Regions from separate parts of the Kitasatospora sp. NPDC001175 genome, predicted to be linked through region 1. Evidence: riboswitches for the same ligand, from Rfam matches in the RefSeq annotation. Region 1 holds a riboswitch; the other holds the start of a gene.
What was found. Region 1 has a riboswitch for glycine ahead of gcvP (aminomethyl-transferring glycine dehydrogenase). Riboswitches for the same ligand answer to the same signal wherever they lie in the genome.
Positions count from the first base shown of each region.

Region 1 (9,542 bases):
CGGTGTGAAGCCGGCCGTCGCGCGCTCCCCGGTGGCGGGTGCTGCCGGAGTGGCGGGTGCGGAGGGCGCCGGGGGTGTGGCAGGTGCGGGGGCTGCCGCGGGCGTGGGCTGGGTGGCGGGCGGGTGCGGTCCGGTCGACCCGACGGAGCCGAAGTCCCGGTCGGTGGTCTTCGAGGTGCGGTTTGCGGGTGCCGCCGAGGGGGCGCTCGCGTCCAGGCCGTAGTAGCGGTAGAGCTGCAGCTCCTGTGCGGGCGAGAGGTGCTGCCCGACGCCGAAGTCTGGCGATTCCTTGATCAGTGACTTGTCGTACGGGACCCTGAGTTCGTCGCCCGAGAACTCACTGGTGGTCAGCGGGACGAAGGCATCCCGGCCGAAGATCCCGGTTCGCACCGCGGCCCACTCGGGCTCACCCGTCGCGTCGTCGAGATAGACCTCGTCGACCGTGCCGATCTTGTCACCGTTCCGGTCGACCGCCTTGTGGCCGATCAGGTCCCGCGGATCGATGTCGGTCTGCACGCCGTCCTCCACTACGTGCTCCTGGGGGAATCCCGTCTGGTGGGCGGCTTGGAGGAGCTGTCCGACCGCCACTTCACACGAAAAGCCATCAAGTCGGACAGCGGCTACCCGAAGGCAGCCGTACGGGAGGGCGTTGGGCTGTCCGGGGTCGTCGGTGTTCCGCCCGATCGCCCCCGACCGACCGGTGATCTGCGGGGTTTCCGCTGGTACCCTGGGCGCGACCGCCGAGCCCGCTCGGGAGAGTCCCCAATCCCCGTTGAACTGCGGGAAGTGGGGCGCCGAAGGAGCAAACCCTCCCCGGAATCTCTCAGGCATCCGTACCGTGTGGGCTAGGTCACTCTGGAAAGCAGGGCAGGGCTGTTGGCGCGGGAGCCGGCGGCACCACCCTCACCGACGGTGCAAGCCGATGGACGCCCCCCGGGCCTCCCGCGCGGCGAAGCTCTCAGGTCCCGATGACAGAGGGGGAGGCCTGTCGGGTTCACACGCACATCGGACCACCGCTCCCACAGCGGCGGAGCCCAACGACGTGTGCACCCCCCCCCGCCGGTCCGCGACCAGGAGGCCTCGACCCCCATGAACGCCCAGCCGACGCTCGCCGAGCTTGAGCAGGCCAGCCCCTTCGAGACCCGCCACATCGGCCCCGACACCGCCGCCCAGGACAAGATGCTGGCGCAGGTGGGCTACGGCTCGCTGGACGAGCTGTCCGACGCCGCCGTGCCGGAGGCCATCCGCAGCCTCACCGCGCTCGGCCTGCCCGCCGGTCGCAGCGAGGCCCAGGTGCTTGCAGAGCTGCGTGAACTCGCCTCGCGCAACCAGGTCCTGCAGCCGATGATCGGTCTCGGCTACTACGGCACGTTCACCCCGCCGGTGATCCTCCGCAACGTGCTGGAGAACCCGGCCTGGTACACCGCCTACACCCCGTACCAGCCGGAGATCTCCCAGGGCCGCCTGGAGGCGCTGCTCAACTTCCAGACCCTGGTCTCCGACCTGACCGGGCTCGCCACCTCCGGTTCCTCGCTGCTGGACGAGGGCACCGCCGCCGCCGAGGCGATGGCGCTGGCCCGCCGGGTCACCAAGGTCAAGGGCGGTGTCTTCCTGGTCGACGCCGAGACCCTGCCGCAGACCGTCGCGGTGATCAACACCCGTGCGGTGCCGACCGGCGTCGAGGTGGTCGTCGCCGACCTGTCGGACGGCATCCCGGCCGAGATCGCCGAGCGCGGCGTCTTCGGTGTGCTGCTCCAGTACCCCGGTGCCACCGGTGTGGTCCGCGACCTCGCCCCGGTGATCGAGCAGGCGCACGGCCTGGGCGCGATCGTCGCCGTCGCCGCCGACCTGCTGGCCCTCACCCTGCTGAAGTCCCCGGGCTCGCTCGGCGCCGACATCGCCTGCGGCACCTCGCAGCGCTTCGGTGTGCCGATGGGCTTCGGCGGCCCGCACGCCGGCTACCTGGCCGTCCGTGCCGAGTACGCCCGCAACCTGCCCGGCCGCCTGGTCGGTGTCTCGGTGGACGCCGACGGCAACCGCGCCTACCGGCTGGCGCTGCAGACCCGCGAGCAGCACATCCGCCGCGAGAAGGCCACCAGCAACATCTGCACCGCTCAGGTGCTGCTGGCCGTGATGGCCTCCATGTACGCCGTTTACCACGGCCCCGACGGCCTCGCCGACATCGCCCGCCGCACCCACCGCTACGCCGCCGCGCTGGCAGAGGGTCTGAAGGCCGGTGGCGTCGAGCTGCTGCACGGTGAGTTCTTCGACACCGTCACCGCCCGCGTCCCGGGCCGGGCCGCCGCGGTCGTGGACGCCGCCCGCGCGGGTGGCGTCAACCTGTACCAGGCCGACGCCGACACCGTGTCGATCTCCTGCGACGAGACCACCACCCGCGAAACCCTGGCCGCCGTCCTCGCCGCCTTCGGCATCGAGGGCGTCGAGCTGGACGAGAACGCCGAGGCGCTGCCCGCCGCGCTGCTGCGCGAGGACGAGTACCTCACCCACCCGGTCTTCCACGACCACCGCTCGGAGACCGCGATGCTGCGTTACCTGCGTCGCCTCTCCGACCGGGACTACGCGCTGGATCGCGGCATGATCCCGCTGGGCTCGTGCACCATGAAGCTCAACGCCACCACCGAGATGGAGCCGGTGACCTGGCCGGAGTTCGGCCAGCTGCACCCGTTCGCCCCGGTGGACCAGGCGGAGGGCTTCCTGACCCTGATCCGCCAGCTGGAGCAGCAGCTGGTCGAGGTGACCGGCTACGACGCCGTTTCCATCCAGCCGAACGCCGGCTCCCAGGGCGAGCTGGCCGGTCTGCTGGCGGTGCGTGCCTACCACCACGCCAACGGCGACACCCAGCGCGACGTCTGCCTGATCCCGTCCTCCGCGCACGGCACCAACGCGGCCTCGGCCGTGATGGCCGGGATGCGCGTGGTCGTGGTCAAGACCCTGACTGACGGCGACGTGGACGTCGAGGACCTCAAGGCCAAGATCGAGCAGCACCGCGACCAGCTCTCCGTGCTGATGGTGACCTACCCCTCCACCCACGGTGTGTACGAGGCCCAGATCACCGAGATCTGCGGCATGGTGCACGAGGCCGGCGGTCAGGTGTACGTGGACGGTGCCAACCTCAACGCCCTGGTCGGCCTGGCCAAGCCGGGCAAGTTCGGCGCGGACGTGTCGCACCTGAACCTGCACAAGACCTTCTGCATCCCGCACGGTGGCGGCGGCCCGGGCGTCGGCCCGGTCGCGGTGCGCGCGCACCTGGCGCCGTACCTGCCGAACCACCCGCTGCAGGCGGAGGCCGGCCCGGCCACCGGTGTCGGCCCGATCTCGGCCGCGCCGTGGGGTTCGGCCGCGATCCTGCCGATCTCCTGGACGTACGTCCGGCTGATGGGCGGCGAGGGCCTCAAGCGTGCCACCCAGGTCGCGGTGCTGAACGCCAACTACATCGCCAAGCGCTTGGCCCCGCACTTCCCGGTGCTCTACACCGGTCCCGGCGGCCTGGTCGCGCACGAGTGCATCATCGACCTGCGTCCGCTCACCAAGGAGACGGGCGTGACGGTGGACGACGTCGCCAAGCGCCTGATCGACTACGGCTTCCACGCCCCGACCATGTCCTTCCCGGTGGCCGGCACGTTGATGATCGAGCCCACCGAGTCCGAGGACCTGGGCGAGATCGACCGCTTCTGCGAGGCGATGATCGAGATCCGTGCGGAGATCGACAAGGTCGGCTCGGGCGAGTGGGCAGCCGACGACAACCCGCTGCGGAACGCCCCGCACACCGCCGCCAACCTGGCCGGTGACTGGGCGCACCCGTACACCCGGCAGGAGGCGGTCTTCCCGGCGGGCGTCAACCCGGCCGACAAGTACTGGCCGCCGGTGAGCCGGATCGACGGCGCGTACGGCGACCGCAACCTGGTCTGCTCCTGCCCGCCGCTGGACGAGTACGGCGTCTGAGTCGAACAGCAGCGCGGGGCCCTTCGGAGGATCGTTCCTCTGAAGGGCCCCGCGCCGTTCTCCGGGGTTGCTCAGGCCGCGGCCAGGGGCCGGTGCGGTGCGATCACCTGCCCGTCGGGCAGCAGCTCGCCGGTGTCATCGAAGATCAGGACGCCGTTGCAGAGCAGGCTCCACCCCTGCTCGGGGTGGCGGGCCACCGGGACGGCCGCCTCACGGTCGGCGGACTCCGCTGACGGGCACTCAGGACGGTGCTGGCACATGACTCGTACCCTCGCTTCGCTCACGACGATCCGCTCCCGCCGCCGCGGCCGCCCCCATCGGACCGGCCGGTAACGGGGCCCGTGGTGAACGCGCACCGACAGCTGCGGCCCGGGCGCACATCCTCGTCGAGGGTCGTTGCTCCGTCCGCCGGAGAAGTCGACCGCTGTGCCCGCCGGTGAAGTCGGCGGCAGGCCCGCGATGCACGTTCGGACTCGACTCTCGGCTCGCTCCTTCCCCCGCGTTCCCTGTTGCCGGTCGGTCCCGGGCGTCCGCCCCGCCGGTCGGATCTCCTGCCGGCCCCGGCTCATGTGTGAACCGGCGCGTCGGTGGGTAGGACTGGCAGCCCTTTCCACCTGATTCCCAATGTCGGCATCGCGAGCCGATCGCGCAGCGATTTGGTGACATGCGCCACAACTGGCTTCGCTACATCACCCGTTCAGGCGGCGGAACCCGGTCGGGACGGCCGGACGGGCCACCCGGATGCTGACTCGACCGAGTCAGATCCAGATGGCCCGTCCGGGTGATTCGCCTCAGGAGATCCCGGCGGCCAGCCGCGCGGGGACCGCAGCGCGCTCCAGCATCGCCAGCAGTTCGAGCGCCGGGTAGACCCGGTGCGCGGTCACCCCGCAGGGGGCGGGCGCCAGCGGGATCAGCAGGTCGGTGGCCGGGCTGGCCTCCGGATGGTGCAGCCACAGCGCGGTGGCGTAGTGGCCGGGCATCGACAGCAGTCGCGGCTGGTGCCGGGACCGTGAGGACTGGGCGAGCTGCCAGGCCTGGCGCAGCGCCCGGACCGTGGAGTTCAGGTACGGCCCTGCGGTGAAGTGCGAGAAGGCGTGGCCGTCCGCAGTCTCGACCACTTCGGCCGCCGCCGCGACCTCGGCTGCGGGCTCCGCCGGGACCGCCGCCGAGCCACGCTTGATCAGGAAGCGCCACCCGGTGCGCCTGGCCGTGGCGAGCCCGGCGCCGGGTCCCTCCAGGACGTGCACCGCGAGCGGATGGGAGGGCAGCAGCGGGCCGGCGGCGTCGCGCAGCGCACCGGCGGCGGGCTGGCACAGCGCGGTCTCGGAGTCGAGCGCGGCAAGGACCGCGCGCAGGGCGCTGGGCGGGGGCTGGGGCGTCTGCATGGTCATGGCGGGTCGCCTCTCCGTGCTAGATCGGCGTGCGAGTGCGGCATACCGGCGTGGCGTTGGTGTGACGGGACCTGGGCCGTGTCCGGTTGGGCATGATCGCGGTGCGGGCGCGGAACCTGCCGACGATGAGATTCGGAGCGGCATGGCACCGGCTGGAAGCGCAGTGCGAATTCTACTCGAACAGGTGCGCAGGGTGACCTTCATATCACGTTCCGTGGCCCATGGCAAGCTGGGAGATGGCTGACGCAATGTCAGAAACCCTCTATCGTCAACCTGTTCGGGTGAGCGGCTATCGATCTTCCGGCGGGGCATGATGCAGGAGCGATCGGCCGAAGGATCGACCAAAGGTGAAGGGGCACCCATGGGCGAGAAGGTCGTGGCGAGTCGGGCGGAGCTGGCCGACCGGCAGTTGTACCGCCGGAAGCTGCAGTCCTGCATGGACGCACTGGAGCGGATGCTGCGGGAGGAGCGCTTCGACCGCCCCAGGGCCATGATGGGCCTGGAGATCGAGCTCAACCTGGCCGACGAGCAGGGCAGGCCGCTGATGTACAACGAGGAGGTGCTCGGCTCGATCGCCTCCAGCGACTTCCAGACCGAGCTCGGCCAGTTCAACATCGAGGTCAACATCGCGCCGCACCGGCTGACCGGCCATGTCCTGGAGGACCTGCGCGAGGAGCTCGACACCTGCCTGCGGTACGCCGACCGCAAGGCCGCGGAGGTCGGGGCGCGGATCGTGATGGTCGGCATCCTGCCGACCCTCGACCTGGACCACACCGGCCTGGACGCCATGTCGCACAACGACCGCTACACCCTGCTCAGCGACCAGATCCTGGCCGCCAGGGGCGAGGACATCGCGCTCGACATCCAGGGCGTGGAGCAGCTGTCGATCGAGTCGGTGTCGATGGTCGCCGAGGCCGCCGCCACCTCGCTCCAGCTGCACCTCCAGGTCACCCCCGAGCGCTTCGCCTCGGTCTGGAACGCCGCGCAGGCCTTCTCCGCCGTGCAGGTCGCCCTCGGGGCCAACTCCCCGTTCCTGTTCGGCCGGGAGCTGTGGCGCGAGACCAGGCCGGTGCTCTTCCAGCAGGCCTGCGACACCCGTTCGGCCGAGCTCAAGGCGCAGGGCGTGCGCCCGATCACCTGGTTCGGGGAGCGCTGGGTCGACTCCGCGCTGGACCTCTTCGCCGAGAACCAACGGTACTTCCCGGCGCTGCTCCCGGTCTGCTACGACGAGGACCCGGTCAAGGTGCTGGCCTCCGGCGGCATCCCCAGGCTGAACGAGATGCGCCTGCACAACGGCACCATCTACCGCTGGAACCGGCCGGTGTACGACGTCGCCGACGGCGTCCCGCACCTGCGGGTGGAGAACCGCTGCCTGCCGGCCGGTCCGACGGTCGCCGACACGCTGGCGAACGCGGCCTTCTTCTACGGCCTGGTGCGGGTGCTCGCCGAGCAGCCGAGGCCGATCTGGACCAGGCTCGCCTTCGCCCAGGCGGACGAGAACTTCCTGGGCGCCGCCCGGCACGGTATCGAGGCCGTCCTGCAGTGGCCGAAGAGCGGGCGGGGGGCACGCGGTACCGTCCCGGTCGCGGCCACCGAACTGGTACTGAGCGAGCTGCTCCCGCTGGCGTACCAAGGGCTGGCCGAGTGGGGGGTGGCGGCGGGCGACCGGGACCGCTACCTCGGCATCATCGAGCAGCGCTGCCTGCGCCGGATGAACGGGGCGGCCTGGCAGAGCGCCACCGTCCACCGGTTGCGCGAGCAGTACGGGATGGACCGGGCGGCGGCGCTGGCGGCCATGACGCGGCGGTACATGGAGTACTCGCGGGCGGGGGAGCCGGTACACACCTGGCCGGTTGGGTAGCGCGTTCGCCGCGCCGCGGGGCGCGCGGGCCGGGCGGTGAGCCCCGGACGAAGCGGCGCCCTGGACGAAGGGGTGCCCCTGGTGAAGGCGAGCGTCGGATGAAGGGGCGCCCGGCCGGTCGTGCGTTCACCGTGGCCGAGAAGCGTCCCCGGCCAGCAGCCCGGTGTTCAGAGGTTGGTATGGGAGGATGATCGGCCCGGCGGCAGGACCGGTCGTCGGGTCGAAGCTGCGTGCTGGAGAGCCCTGGTGACCACCGTTTCGACCGAGCCCGAACCCGGGACCGCCGCGCCGTCCCGCCGACTGCTGGTGGTCGAGCTGCTGATCGTGCTCGGTCTCTCGCTCGGCGCCAGCGGGGTCAGCGCGTTGATCAGCTTCCTCGGGTCGCTCACCCAGCCGATCGCGCTCGGCCACCAGGTCGCGATGCTCAACGGTTCACACGCTCCCGGCCGGCCGTGGCTCGACCTGGTCTGGCAGGTGTACTACGTCCTGCGCGGGCTGATGCCGGTCGCGCTGGTCGGCTATCTGCTGGTCCGCGAGGGAAGCTCGCTGCGGCAGCTGGGCTTCGACCTCCGCCACAAGCTCGGCGACCTCGGACGTGGCGCGGCCGTTGCCGCCGCGATCGGCGGTTCCGGACTGCTGCTCTACCTCGGTTCGCAGGCGGTCGGGGCCAATCTGACGGTCGCGCCGTCCGGGCTGCCGGACGTCTGGTGGCGGATCCCCGTGCTGGTGGCCTCCGCCTGGCAGAACGCCATCCTGGAGGAGGTGATCGTCGTCGGGTACCTGCTGCGCCGGCTGGGCCGGCTCGACTGGGGGCTGCCCGCGATGATCGCGGCCAGTGCGGTGCTGCGCGGCTCCTACCACCTCTACCAGGGCCTCGGCGGGCTGATCGGCAACACGGTGATGGGCGTGGTCTTCTGCCTGCTGTACCGGCGCTGGGGCCGGGTGATGCCGCTGGTGGTGGCGCACGCGCTGATCGACACCGTCGCCTTCGTCGGGTACGCGCTGCTGGCCGGGCACGTGAGCTGGCTGCCCACGGCGTGACACCCGGTCGGGGGCGGCCGAAGGGGGGAGTTCGGCCGTGAGAGCCCTTTGCTTTACCTGTTGTTGACAATGCGCCATGCTCACGCCAGCGTGGTGGGGCCCGACCGGGACCGTGTGATCCCTTCGACGACCCACCAGGCATGGAGAGTTGATGCGCAATCCGCTTCGCGGGCTGCTGCCCGCAGCCCTGCTCATACCGGCACTGGGCCTCGGGCCGGTGGTGTCGGCCGCCGCTCAGACCCGCACCTCCGTCGGTGCCGCCACGGTAATCGACGCCGACATCCGGGACCGGCTGGCCGCGATTCCCTCGGTGACCGTCACCGAGGAGAAGCCCGTCCCCGGCTACCGCTACTTCCTGCTGACCTACACCCAGCCGATCGACCACTTCAAACCGTGGCTCGGTACCTTCCAGCAGCGGTTCAGCGTGCTGCACCGGGGTGAGGACCGGCCGACCGTCTTCTACACCAACGGGTACACCCTGGGCGCCGAGCCGTCCCGCACCGAGCCGAGCCGGTTGCTCGACGGCAACCAGGTCTCCATCGAGTACCGGTACTTCACCCCGTCCCGTCCGGTGCCCACCGACTGGAGCAAGGCCGGGATCCGGCAGGGCGCGGCCGACGCGCACGCGATCATCACCGCCCTGAAGCGGATCTACGGCCAGAAGTGGATCTCCACCGGGGCCAGCAAGGGCGGGATGTCCTCCGTCTACCACCGCCGCTTCTACCCGGACGACGTGGACGGCACGGTCGCGTACGTCGCGCCCAACGAGGTGGACGACCGCGACGACGACGCCTACACCGAGTTCTTCCGGCAGGTCGGCAGCCCCGAGTGCCGGGCGGCGCTGCGGGTGGCGCAGCGCGAACTGCTGGTCCGGCGGGGCACACTGGAACCGCGCTACGCCGCCGACAACGCGGCCAAGGGCAACACCTTCACGGTGATGGGCAGCGCCGACCGGGCCTTCGAGGCCTCGGTGCTGGACGTGGTCTGGGGCTTCTGGCAGTACGGCACCGAGGCCGACTGCGCCACCGTGCCGGCGGTGAACGCCACCGACGACCAGCTCTACGCCTGGTTCGACACCCACTCGGGCGTGGCCGCGAACTCCGACGGCGCGTTGGCCCGGTTCACCGCGTACTACTACCAGGCCGGCACCGAACTCGGCTCGCCGAACTTCGACGTCTCGTACCTGAAGGGTGTGCTGCACTACGACCCGAGGGAGCTGTACGCGCCGCGCAGCTATGTGGCGCGCTCGATCCCGATGCGCTTCAACCCGTGGGCGATGCCCGACA
Region 1 covers NZ_JBSFJU010000043.1:43,583-53,124, reverse strand. Annotated here, with positions in the region: gene ACWDAK_RS26755 (PRC and DUF2382 domain-containing protein) at 1-516, opposite strand, end outside; glycine riboswitch at 742-849, shown strand; glycine riboswitch at 851-982, shown strand; gene gcvP (aminomethyl-transferring glycine dehydrogenase) at 1,090-3,963, shown strand; gene ACWDAK_RS26745 (DUF5999 family protein) at 4,035-4,223, opposite strand; gene ACWDAK_RS26740 (hypothetical protein) at 4,755-5,354, opposite strand; gene ACWDAK_RS26735 (glutamate-cysteine ligase family protein) at 5,716-7,215, shown strand; gene ACWDAK_RS26730 (CPBP family intramembrane glutamic endopeptidase) at 7,462-8,256, shown strand; gene ACWDAK_RS26725 (S28 family serine protease) at 8,408-9,542, shown strand, end outside.

Region 2 (9,542 bases), on a different contig from region 1:
GGGTAGCTACCTCGATGCAGTTGTTGCCATGGGCGTCGCTGTGGCTGGACTTGAACCACTTGAGGGGGGTGCTCATAGTTGCTCCGCTAGTTTGCTGATGAGACGTGCTGATTCCTCAACGGTCATGGCCTGCATGCGGATCATGCCGTAGCGCTGGGTGAGGGCGTTGACGCTCTTCCGGTCACTGTAAATCGCATGTGTCTGCTGCCCTTCCACATAGGCGAGCTGCTCATGCGTGGAGGTTTCGAGCAGGTAGAACGGCCCAGTGAGGCCGACATGAACAGTACTCCCTGAGGGGAGCACCTGGACCGAGAGATTACGCAACTCTCCTGCAGTTAGAAGGTGCTGGAGCTGTTGCTTCATTACTTCTCTCCCACCTACGCCGGTCTGCAGCGCCGCCTCGTAGATCACGAAGCTGAAGAGGGCTGGCGGTCTGCGGGTCAGTTTCTCCTGCCGCTTGAGCCGGAATGCCACTCGCTCCTCGACGATGTCCTCGTCCGGGGGCGGGCAGTGGCCGCCCAGCAGAGCTCTCGCGTAGCCCTCTGTTTGCAAGAGGCCTGGGATCAGTAGGGACTCGAACGCTTGCACAGCGATCGCGTCCTCCTCGGCTGCCATGAAGTCCTGTACGTGAGTCGGGAGCTTCTCCGGCTTCAGGTACTCCGTTGCGGCGATCAGCAGACCCCGCGCGCCGCACAAGTCGTCCGCCACCTGAAGCAGTTGCGGCGTGGGCCGCCGCCGCCCCTGTTCCATTGACTTGATGGTCTCGTACTGGTAACCGGCCTCCTCGCAAAGTTGCTCGCGGGACACCCCCGCCCGCTCACGCCAGAGCTTGATCTGGCTACCGCAATACCGCCAATTCATCGGCGGCGGTGATGCCTCGCTCGTCAACTCGCGCCTCCTATCGGCTCTATGCACGCCACGAGTACAACCGCTTCCGTACGCGCGCCGTGGCTCCCGAGAGTAGGGCCGCGACGGGATCGTAAGAGGGCCGATCGATGGAATCCGCCCCTTCCGGATGACATCCGACGGCCCGTTCAGTGCCAGCCGTGAGCCCCAAGGATCTTGATGACCGTGCGTCCCGCCCCGCCCAGAGTTCCCGTCGCCGCGCCCCCGGAGGTCGAGTGGCGCCTGCCACGCCACTTCCGCAGCGTGGGCCGCGCCCGCAGCCTGCTGCGCGACCAGGCGGCGACCTGGCAACTCCCCTCCGAGGCGGCCGAGATGGCGGTGCTGCTGCTCAGCGAGCTGATGACCAACGCCTGTTGGCACGCCCGCCTCCCCCGGGGCCGCCACATCGCCGCCCGCTGCGTCCGGTATGCCGACCGCCTGCGCGTCGAGGTCTCCGACGCGAGCAGTGAGATGCCGAAGCCACGCCAGGCGGCACCCGACGACGAGTCCGGCCGGGGCCTCGCCCTGGTCGCCGCCCTCGCTGACGCCTGGGGCGCCCACCCCCGCGACTGCGGCATCGGCAAGACCGTCTGGTTCGAACTCGGCCTCCCGCCGGGCGACTCACAGCCCGATGCCCCACAAGGTGCCCCGGTAGCGGACCGGTAATCCGACCACCGGCCAGAGCCGCGAAACCGCGTGACCTCGGGCTGGTTCAGCTGCTGAGACCACCCCGGGTCGAAGGGCAGGGACGGGCGGCCGGTGACCTGCACCTACACTCCCGGGGTGCCAACTCATCAGCTGATAGCCGTGGCCGTCGGCCTCACCATCGGAATCGTCTTCGGACTGCGCCTTCGCCGCGCGAACCAGCGCCGCGCGGGCAAGCCGCTGTCGTTCGACTTCAAGGCGCACGGCGGTCGGAACTTCATCGATCAGACGCTTCTCATCACCAATCCGAACGCGAGCGACGTGGCCCCCGTGCTGGCGTTCACGGCCCTGGGCAAGGACGGGAGCGCCGTGCCCGGGGTCCAGGTGACCACCGCTTTCGGCAGCGACCAGGGCAGGCTCGTGGTCCACTCGGGCAGGGGTTTCGACGTGCTGGCCTTCAGCGGTCCCGACGCGGCCCTGGTCGCCGACGTCCGGGTCACCGTCAAGAAGATCATCGCGATGCGGACGGCCGGCCCCGCAGGCTACATCGAAGCGGAACCGCTCGACGGGAACGGCAAGCAGGTGAGCAGGTTCGCCCCGTTCGCGGCGGTCGTCCTGCGGAACCCGCATCCGGTGCCCGTCTCGCGCCGCATCGTCCACCTGGCCTACGACTCGCCGAAGGCGGGAGCCTCGCAGCAGGTCGTCCACCGCACCCCGATCGGGAGCCTGGCCGTCGTGCCGGCCGGGGGCGAGCTGGTCGTCCCTGTCTCCGAGCAGGTCGCGGCCGAGATCCGGCGCTGCTCGGCCGGCCGGGCGGTCAGCGTCAAGACGTACCCGTCGTCCTGCTAGTGCCGCATCGGCCGACGTCCGCCCCGGCGTTCCCGTCCCTCGCGCCGTTCTGTGAGCCGGTGGGCTCGTGGCCGTTTCCGGGAGTTGGAGGAGAGCTCGGACGGCTTTGGTCAAGAGCCCGGTCCCTTGTGCATCCCGTTCAGGAAAGGCTGGATCGCTGGGCGCGTCCCACCTTACGGTGGCGCCATGAGCAATCACTCCGAAGCGCCTGTCGCGCCCGTCGAGGCCTATGAACCCCCCTACTACGTGGCTGTCTTCACCGCGGTGCGAACCCAGGACCAGAGTGGCTACAGCGAGACCAACGCACGCATGGAAGACCTGGTGAAGGACGTCCCCGGGTTCCTGGGGATGGACCACGCGCAGACGCCTGGCGGGCTGTCCATCACCGTCGGGTACTTCCGCGACGCCGACGCCCTCGCGGAGTGGCGGGGCGACGCCGAGCACCGCGCGGCGCAGAAGCGCGGGCAAGCCGAGTGGTACCAGAGCTACACGCTGCATGTAGCGAAAGTGGAGCGGAGCCACGGGTTCGTGCGAGCGCAGGTCGCGCAGAGCCCGACAGCAGGCTGACCAGCCGAAGTCACCTCGGCGACCGTTCCGCCACAAGCTCGCATCGAACGGGTGGGCGTGCCCCTCGCGAGCCCGATCCGGCGCCGCATCAGAGAACCTTCGCACTCCGATGACCGGAAGTCCCCGGCCCGCAGGGCGCGGACCGGGGACTTCGGGCTTGCTCAGCGCGGGGGCGTCAGCACTCGATGACGTTGACCGCGAGGCCGCCGCGCGAGGTCTCCTTGTACTTGATCTTCATGTCGGCGCCGGTCTCCTTCATGGTCTTGATCGCCTTGTCGAGGGAGACGTGGTGGCGGCCGTCGCCGCGCAGGGCCATCCGGGCGGCGGTGACGGCCTTGACCGAGGCCATGCCGTTGCGCTCGATGCAGGGGATCTGGACCAGGCCGCCGACCGGGTCGCAGGTGAGGCCCAGGTTGTGCTCGATGCCGATCTCGGCGGCGTTCTCGACCTGCTCGGGGGTGCCGCCGAGGACCTCGGCCAGGCCGCCGGCCGCCATCGAGCAGGCGGAGCCGACCTCGCCCTGGCAGCCGACCTCGGCGCCGGAGATGGAGGCGTTCTCCTTGAAGAGCATGCCGATCGCGCCGGCCGCCAGCAGGAAGCGGACGATGCCCTCGTCGTCGGCGCCCGGGATGAAGTTCAGGTAGTAGTGCAGGACGGCCGGGATGATGCCCGCCGCGCCGTTGGTGGGGGCGGTGACCACCCGCTGGCCGGAGGCGTTCTCCTCGTTGACGGCCATCGCGTAGAGGGTGACCCACTCCATCGCGTTCGCCGGGCCGATGCCCTCGGCACGCAGCGCCCGCGCCCCGGCGGCGGCGCGCCGGCGGACCTTGAGCCCGCCCGGCAGGATGCCCTCGCGGGCCATGCCGGCCGCGACGCATTCCTTCATCACGGCCCAGATCTCCAGCAGCCCGGCCCGGATCTCGGCCTCGCTGCGCCAGGCCTTCTCGTTCTCCAGCATCAGACCGGAGATGGACAGGCCGGTCTCCCGGGTGAGGCGCAGCAGCTCCTCACCGGTGCGGAAGGGGTAGCGCAGCGCGGTGTCGTCCGGCTTGACCCGGTCAGCGCCGATCGCGTCCTCGTCCACCACGAAGCCGCCGCCGACCGAGTAGTAGGTCTTCTCCAGCACCGGGACGCCGTCGGCGTCGTACGCTGCCAGGGTCATGCCGTTGGCGTGGTAGGGCAGGGACCGGCGGCGGTGCAGGATCAGCTGGGTGCCGGGGTCGAAGGGGATCTCGTGGTCGCCCAGCAGGAGCAGGCGCTTCTCGGCGTTTATCCGCTCCACGTCCAGGTCGGCCTTGTCGACGTCGACGGTGCGGGGGGAGTTGCCCTCCAGGCCGAGCAGCACGGCCTTGGGGGTGCCGTGGCCGTGGCCGGTGGCACCGAGCGAGCCGAACAGCTCGGCGCGGACGGAGGCCGTCTGGGCCAGCAGTCCCTCCGACTTCAGGCGGCGTGCGAACATCCGGGCCGCCCGCATCGGGCCGACCGTGTGCGAGCTGGACGGGCCGATGCCGATGGAGAAGAGGTCGAAGACGCTGATGGCCACGGTGGACGTCCTTGTCTGGGTCTCGTGGAAGGACTTGCTAGCGGTACATGGGTCGGGGCACCGCGCTCACTGTCCAGTGTGCGCGGTGCCCCGGAGTTCCAGGTGACGGCGGCGGAGTGAGGCCGGTCACCCAGGGCGGGACGCCGGTGGCTCCCGGGGAGGCCTACAGCTCCGGGTAGAGCGGGTACTTCGCGGCCAGCGCGGTGACGCGGGCCCGGAGCGCGGCGGCCTTCTCCTCGTCGAAGGAGGGCAGCAGCGTCTCGGCGATGACGTCGGCGACCTCGCGGAAGTCCTCGGCCTGGAAGCCGCGGGTGGCCAGGGCCGGGGTGCCGATGCGCAGGCCGGAGGTGACCATCGGCGGGCGCGGGTCGTTCGGGACGGCGTTGCGGTTGACGGTGATGCCGACCTCGTGCAGCCGGTCCTCGGCGTCCTGGCCGTTCAGCTCGCTGTTGCGCAGGTCGACCAGGACCAGGTGGACGTCGGTGCCGCCGGAGAGGACGGAGACGCCGGCGGCGGCGGTGTCGTCCTGGAGCAGGCGCTCCGCCAGGATCTTGGCCCCCTCCAGGGTGCGGCGCTGGCGGTCCTTGAACTCCTCCGAGGCGGCGACCTTGAAGGCCACGGCCTTGGCGGCGATCACGTGCTCCAGCGGGCCGCCCTGCTGGCCGGGGAAGACCGCGGAGTTGATCTTCTTGGCGAACTCGGCCTTGGAGAGGATCACACCGCCGCGGGGGCCGCCCAGGGTCTTGTGGGTGGTGGTGGTGACCACGTCCGCGTACGGGACCGGGGACGGGTGCAGACCGGCGGCGACCAGGCCGGCGAAGTGCGCCATGTCGACCATCAGCAGCGCGCCGACCTCGTCCGCGATGCGGCGGAACTCGGCGAAGTCCAGCTGGCGCGGGTAGGCGGACCAGCCGGCGATGATCAGCTTCGGCTGGTGCTCCTTGGCCAGGCGCTCGACCTCGGCCATGTCGACCAGGCCGGTCTTCTCGTCCACGTGGTACGCGGCCACGTTGTAGAGCTTGCCGGAGAAGTTGATCTTCATGCCGTGGGTCAGGTGGCCGCCGTGGGCCAGGCTCAGGCCCAGGATGGTGTCACCCGGCTGGATCAGCGCGAACATCGCGGCGGCGTTGGCCTGCGCGCCCGAGTGCGGCTGGACGTTGGCGTGCTCGGCGCCGAACAGCTCCTTGATCCGGTCGATGGCGATCTGCTCGACCACGTCGACGTGCTCGCAGCCGCCGTAGTAGCGCTTGCCGGGGTAGCCCTCGGCGTACTTGTTGGTCAGCACCGAGCCCTGGGCCTCCATGACCGCCACGGGGGCGAAGTTCTCGGAGGCGATCATTTCGAGGGTGGTCTGCTGACGGTGCAGCTCGGCGTCGACCGCCGCGGCGATCTCGGGGTCGAGCGCGTGCAGGGACTGGTTCAGAACCGTCATGGAGATGGGTCTTCCTGTGGGGCGGGGCAGGGGACCTGAGGAGGCGTGGGGCGGCCGCCGCGCTGCGGCCGCCGCCCCCGAGGGGCCGGAAGGGTCAGGCGCCGATGAAGGCGTCGTACCCGGCGGCGTCGAGCAGCTCGTCGGTCGCGGTGACGCGGACCTTGTACAGCCAGCCGCCGGTGAAGGGCTCGCCGTTGACCAGGGCCGGGTCGTCGATGACGGCCTGGTTGATCTCCACGACCTCACCGGTGGCCGGCGAGAACAGGTCGCTGACCGACTTGGTGGATTCGAGCTCGCCACAGGACTCACCCGCGGTGACGGTGTCACCGACGTTCGGGAGCTGGACGTACACGATGTCACCGAGCGCGGTGGCCGCGTGCTCGGTGATGCCGACGGTCGACACGCCGTCCTCGTCGGCGGCGGTCAGCCACTCGTGCTCCTTGCTGTACTGCAGGTGCGTGGGGTTGCTCATGGCGTCATTCTCCAGGATCGCAAGAGGGTAGGGCGAAGCCGTCCGCTGAGCGGACCGGACAGGCGGGGGTTATGAGACGGCCGGGGCGGGCCGTGGGCTCAGCGGGCGCGCTTGTAGAAGGGCAGCGCGACGACCTCGACCGGCTCGTGCTTGCCGCGGACGTCCACCGCAACTGCCGTACCGGGCGCGGCGTGTGCGACGTCCACGTACGCGATGGCGATCGGCTTGCCCAGGGTGGGGGAGGGGGCGCCGGAGGTGATCCGCCCGATCACGGTGCCCTCGGCGTCGACCACCGAGTACTCGGCGCGCGGCACCCGCTTGCCCTCGGAGACCAGGCCGACCAGCTTGCGCGGCGCCTTGGACTCGGCCTCGGCGGCGGCCTGCTCCAGCGCCTTGCGGCCGACGAACTCGCCGCCGCCCGTGGTCTTGTCGAAGCGGACCACCCGGCCGAGCCCGGCGTCGAAGGGGGTCAGCTCGGTGGAGAGCTCGTGCCCGTACAGCGGCATGCCCGCCTCCAGGCGCAGGGTGTCCCGGCAGGACAGGCCGCACGGGACCAGGCCCTTGTCGGCACCGGCCGCGCTCAGCGCGTTCCACAGGTGCTCGGCGTCGCCGGGGGCGCAGAAGACCTCGAAGCCGTCCTCGCCGGTGTAACCGGTACGGGCCAGCCAGACCTGACGGTCGGCCACCGTGGCGGGCAGCAGCGCGTAGTACTTCAGACCCGGCAGGTCGGCGTCGGTGAGCGAGGCCAGGATGGCGTTCGCCTCCGGGCCCTGGACGGCGAGCAGCGCGTAGGCGTCCCGGTCGTCCCGGACCGCGGCGTCGAAGCCGGCCGCGCGCTCGGTGAGCGCGTCCAGCACCACCTGGGCGTTGGAGGCGTTGGCGACCACCATGTACTCGTCCTCCGCGGTGCGGTAGACGATCAGGTCGTCGAGGATGCCGCCGTCCTCGCGGCAGATCATGGTGTAGCGGGCGCGCAGCACGCCGAGCGCCGAGATGAAGCCGACCAGTGCGTGGTCGAGCAGCTCGCCGGCCTGCGGGCCGGAGACGGTGATCTCGCCCATGTGCGACAGGTCGAACAGGCCGGCCTTGGTGCGGACCGCGATGTGCTCCTCGCGCTCGCTGCCGTAGCGCAGCGGCATGTCCCAGCCGGCGAAGTCGGTCATGGTCGCACCGAGGGAGCGGTGCAGGGCGTCGAGCGCGGTGTGACGGAGGGACACGGCGGAACTCCTTGGCTGGGGCACTCAGGGGTTGACCTGCGTACGGGCACACGGGGGTGGAGTCTCCCCGTCTGTCGTCACAACCTGAGAGCTTCACCGCTAACCAAGGATGGCGGCTTGCACCGTGGGTGGGCGCACGGCGCGGCCGTGTCCACTTTCCAGATCTGCCTCGCCCGTGCGGTAGGGGTGCCTGAGAGATTCCGGGGAGGACTTGCTCCTTCGGCGCCGGCCCGTGCCCGTGCAGGGCACTCCGGACTCTCCCGCGCGGGTTCGAACGGCCAGTATGAAATTGGGCGCTGCGTATGAGCGCGCTCATCATGGCATGCCGGGTGGGCCGAGGGGGAGAGGGGTCGGACATCTCCTCCCCAGGTGGGGCGGGTTCACCCTTGCGGTACGGGGGCGCATCGGGGACGGACCGCCTCCCGCTACCCTTCTGGCAGCGGTGGAGACCGGGGCAGCACCCGGTCAGGTTGGAGGGGCAGGAGCCGATGAGCTACCCGGCTGGCGAGACGCAGGCATGGGCTGAGCCCGGTACGGCCCCGACGGGCGGCGGCTGGCCCGCCAACGAGCTGGAGCAGGTGCTCACCGCCGCGCTCGGCGAGCCCGGCGCGACCGCCAGGGTGGTCGAGGTGCTGGCCCGCAGCCAGGTGTGGATCCCGCTGCCGGCCGGTGCCGACCCGCAGGGCGCCTCGCTGGACCTGCCGACCATCGAGCTGGCCGGCGCGCCGTACGTCCCGGTCTTCTCCTCGCAGGAGGTGTTCCTGCAGCACGCCCCCGGGATGCCGTTCGCTGTCGCCCCGGTCTGGGAGTTCGCCCGCGGGCTGCCGCTGGGGGTCGGGATCGCGGTCAACCCTCAGGCCCCGGTGGGCATCCCGATCCCGCCCGAGGGGGTCGGCGAGCTGCGGCGCGGCCCGCAGGGTGACCGCTGGCAGGGGCAGCCGGACGGCGCCAAGGTGGCGCTGCGCGAACCCGAGCCGCACGAGGAGCCGTACGCCTTCCTGGCCGCCGCCGCCGCCGAACTCGCCACTCTGCCCGGGGTGCTGACGGCCCGTCGGGCCTGCGCCTCGGTGGAGGGGGACGCCCCGGCGCTGTTCGTCGGGGTGCAGTTCGACCCCGACCTGCTGACCGATCCGGCACAGGCCAACGAGGCGCTCGGCCGTGCGCTGGGAACCGCCCCGCTGCCGTACGGCGTCCACCTGGTGCTGCTCGACCTGGTCGCCGACCCGGTGGTGGAGTGGCTGCTCACCCGGGTGCAGCCGTTCTACGTCCGGGGCTGAGCTGGTGAGTAAGGGGCGGTGGTGTCAAGTCCGTCGGCGCCGCCCCATAGGCTGCTGCCCGGCAGCGGCGTACGGTCGGGTGAGCGGCCCGCTGTCCGAGTAGCGGCAGCGCGTGCCGACGGACGAGTACGGAGAGGGCCCGACGTGAGCGAGCAGGGCATCGGGGCACCCCGGACCAGGGGGCGGTGGACGCGTACGTCCGCCATGCCCGGAGCGCTCGCCCGGGGCACCCGGCCGGAGGCGGGGGCATGAACGGCACAGTGGCAGGCGGCGCACCGGGCTGGGGCCAGCCCCCGGCCGCACGTCCGGCGGCCGATCCGGCTGCCATCGAGCGTGCCCTGCGCGACGTCGCACCGGAGCGCTGGGAGGCGTACGAGAACCTGCTGCGCGCCCTGGCCGAGGGTCAGGTGTGGATGCTGCTGTGGCACGGCACGCCGGGCAGCCCCGACGCCCAGTACGGGAACATGGACATCGGCGGGCACGGCTACGCACCCGCCGTCACCTCGCCCGAGCAGTTGACCGCGAGCGGCTGGGCCCGCGGCCATGAGGTGATCTCCGGGCTGGAGGTCGCGAACGCGCTCTACCGGACCCGCTGGGGCCTGTGGCTCAATCCCCATGTGCCGGGCGGCGGCATCGGCGTCCCGTGGGCCGACCT
Region 2 covers NZ_JBSFJU010000038.1:51,057-60,598, reverse strand. Annotated here, with positions in the region: gene ACWDAK_RS25115 (DUF397 domain-containing protein) at 1-76, opposite strand, end outside; gene ACWDAK_RS25110 (helix-turn-helix domain-containing protein) at 73-888, opposite strand; gene ACWDAK_RS25105 (ATP-binding protein) at 1,066-1,551, shown strand; gene ACWDAK_RS25100 (hypothetical protein) at 1,669-2,379, shown strand; gene ACWDAK_RS25095 (antibiotic biosynthesis monooxygenase family protein) at 2,566-2,946, shown strand; gene ACWDAK_RS25090 (L-serine ammonia-lyase) at 3,122-4,489, opposite strand; gene glyA (serine hydroxymethyltransferase) at 4,653-5,921, opposite strand; gene gcvH (glycine cleavage system protein GcvH) at 6,016-6,393, opposite strand; gene gcvT (glycine cleavage system aminomethyltransferase GcvT) at 6,492-7,610, opposite strand; glycine riboswitch at 7,779-7,883, opposite strand; gene ACWDAK_RS25070 (enhanced serine sensitivity protein SseB C-terminal domain-containing protein) at 8,099-8,887, shown strand; gene ACWDAK_RS25065 (enhanced serine sensitivity protein SseB C-terminal domain-containing protein) at 9,136-9,542, shown strand, end outside.
Region 2: linked by a shared signal. The riboswitch ahead of gcvT (glycine cleavage system aminomethyltransferase GcvT) and the one ahead of gcvP (aminomethyl-transferring glycine dehydrogenase) in region 1 are both predicted to bind glycine.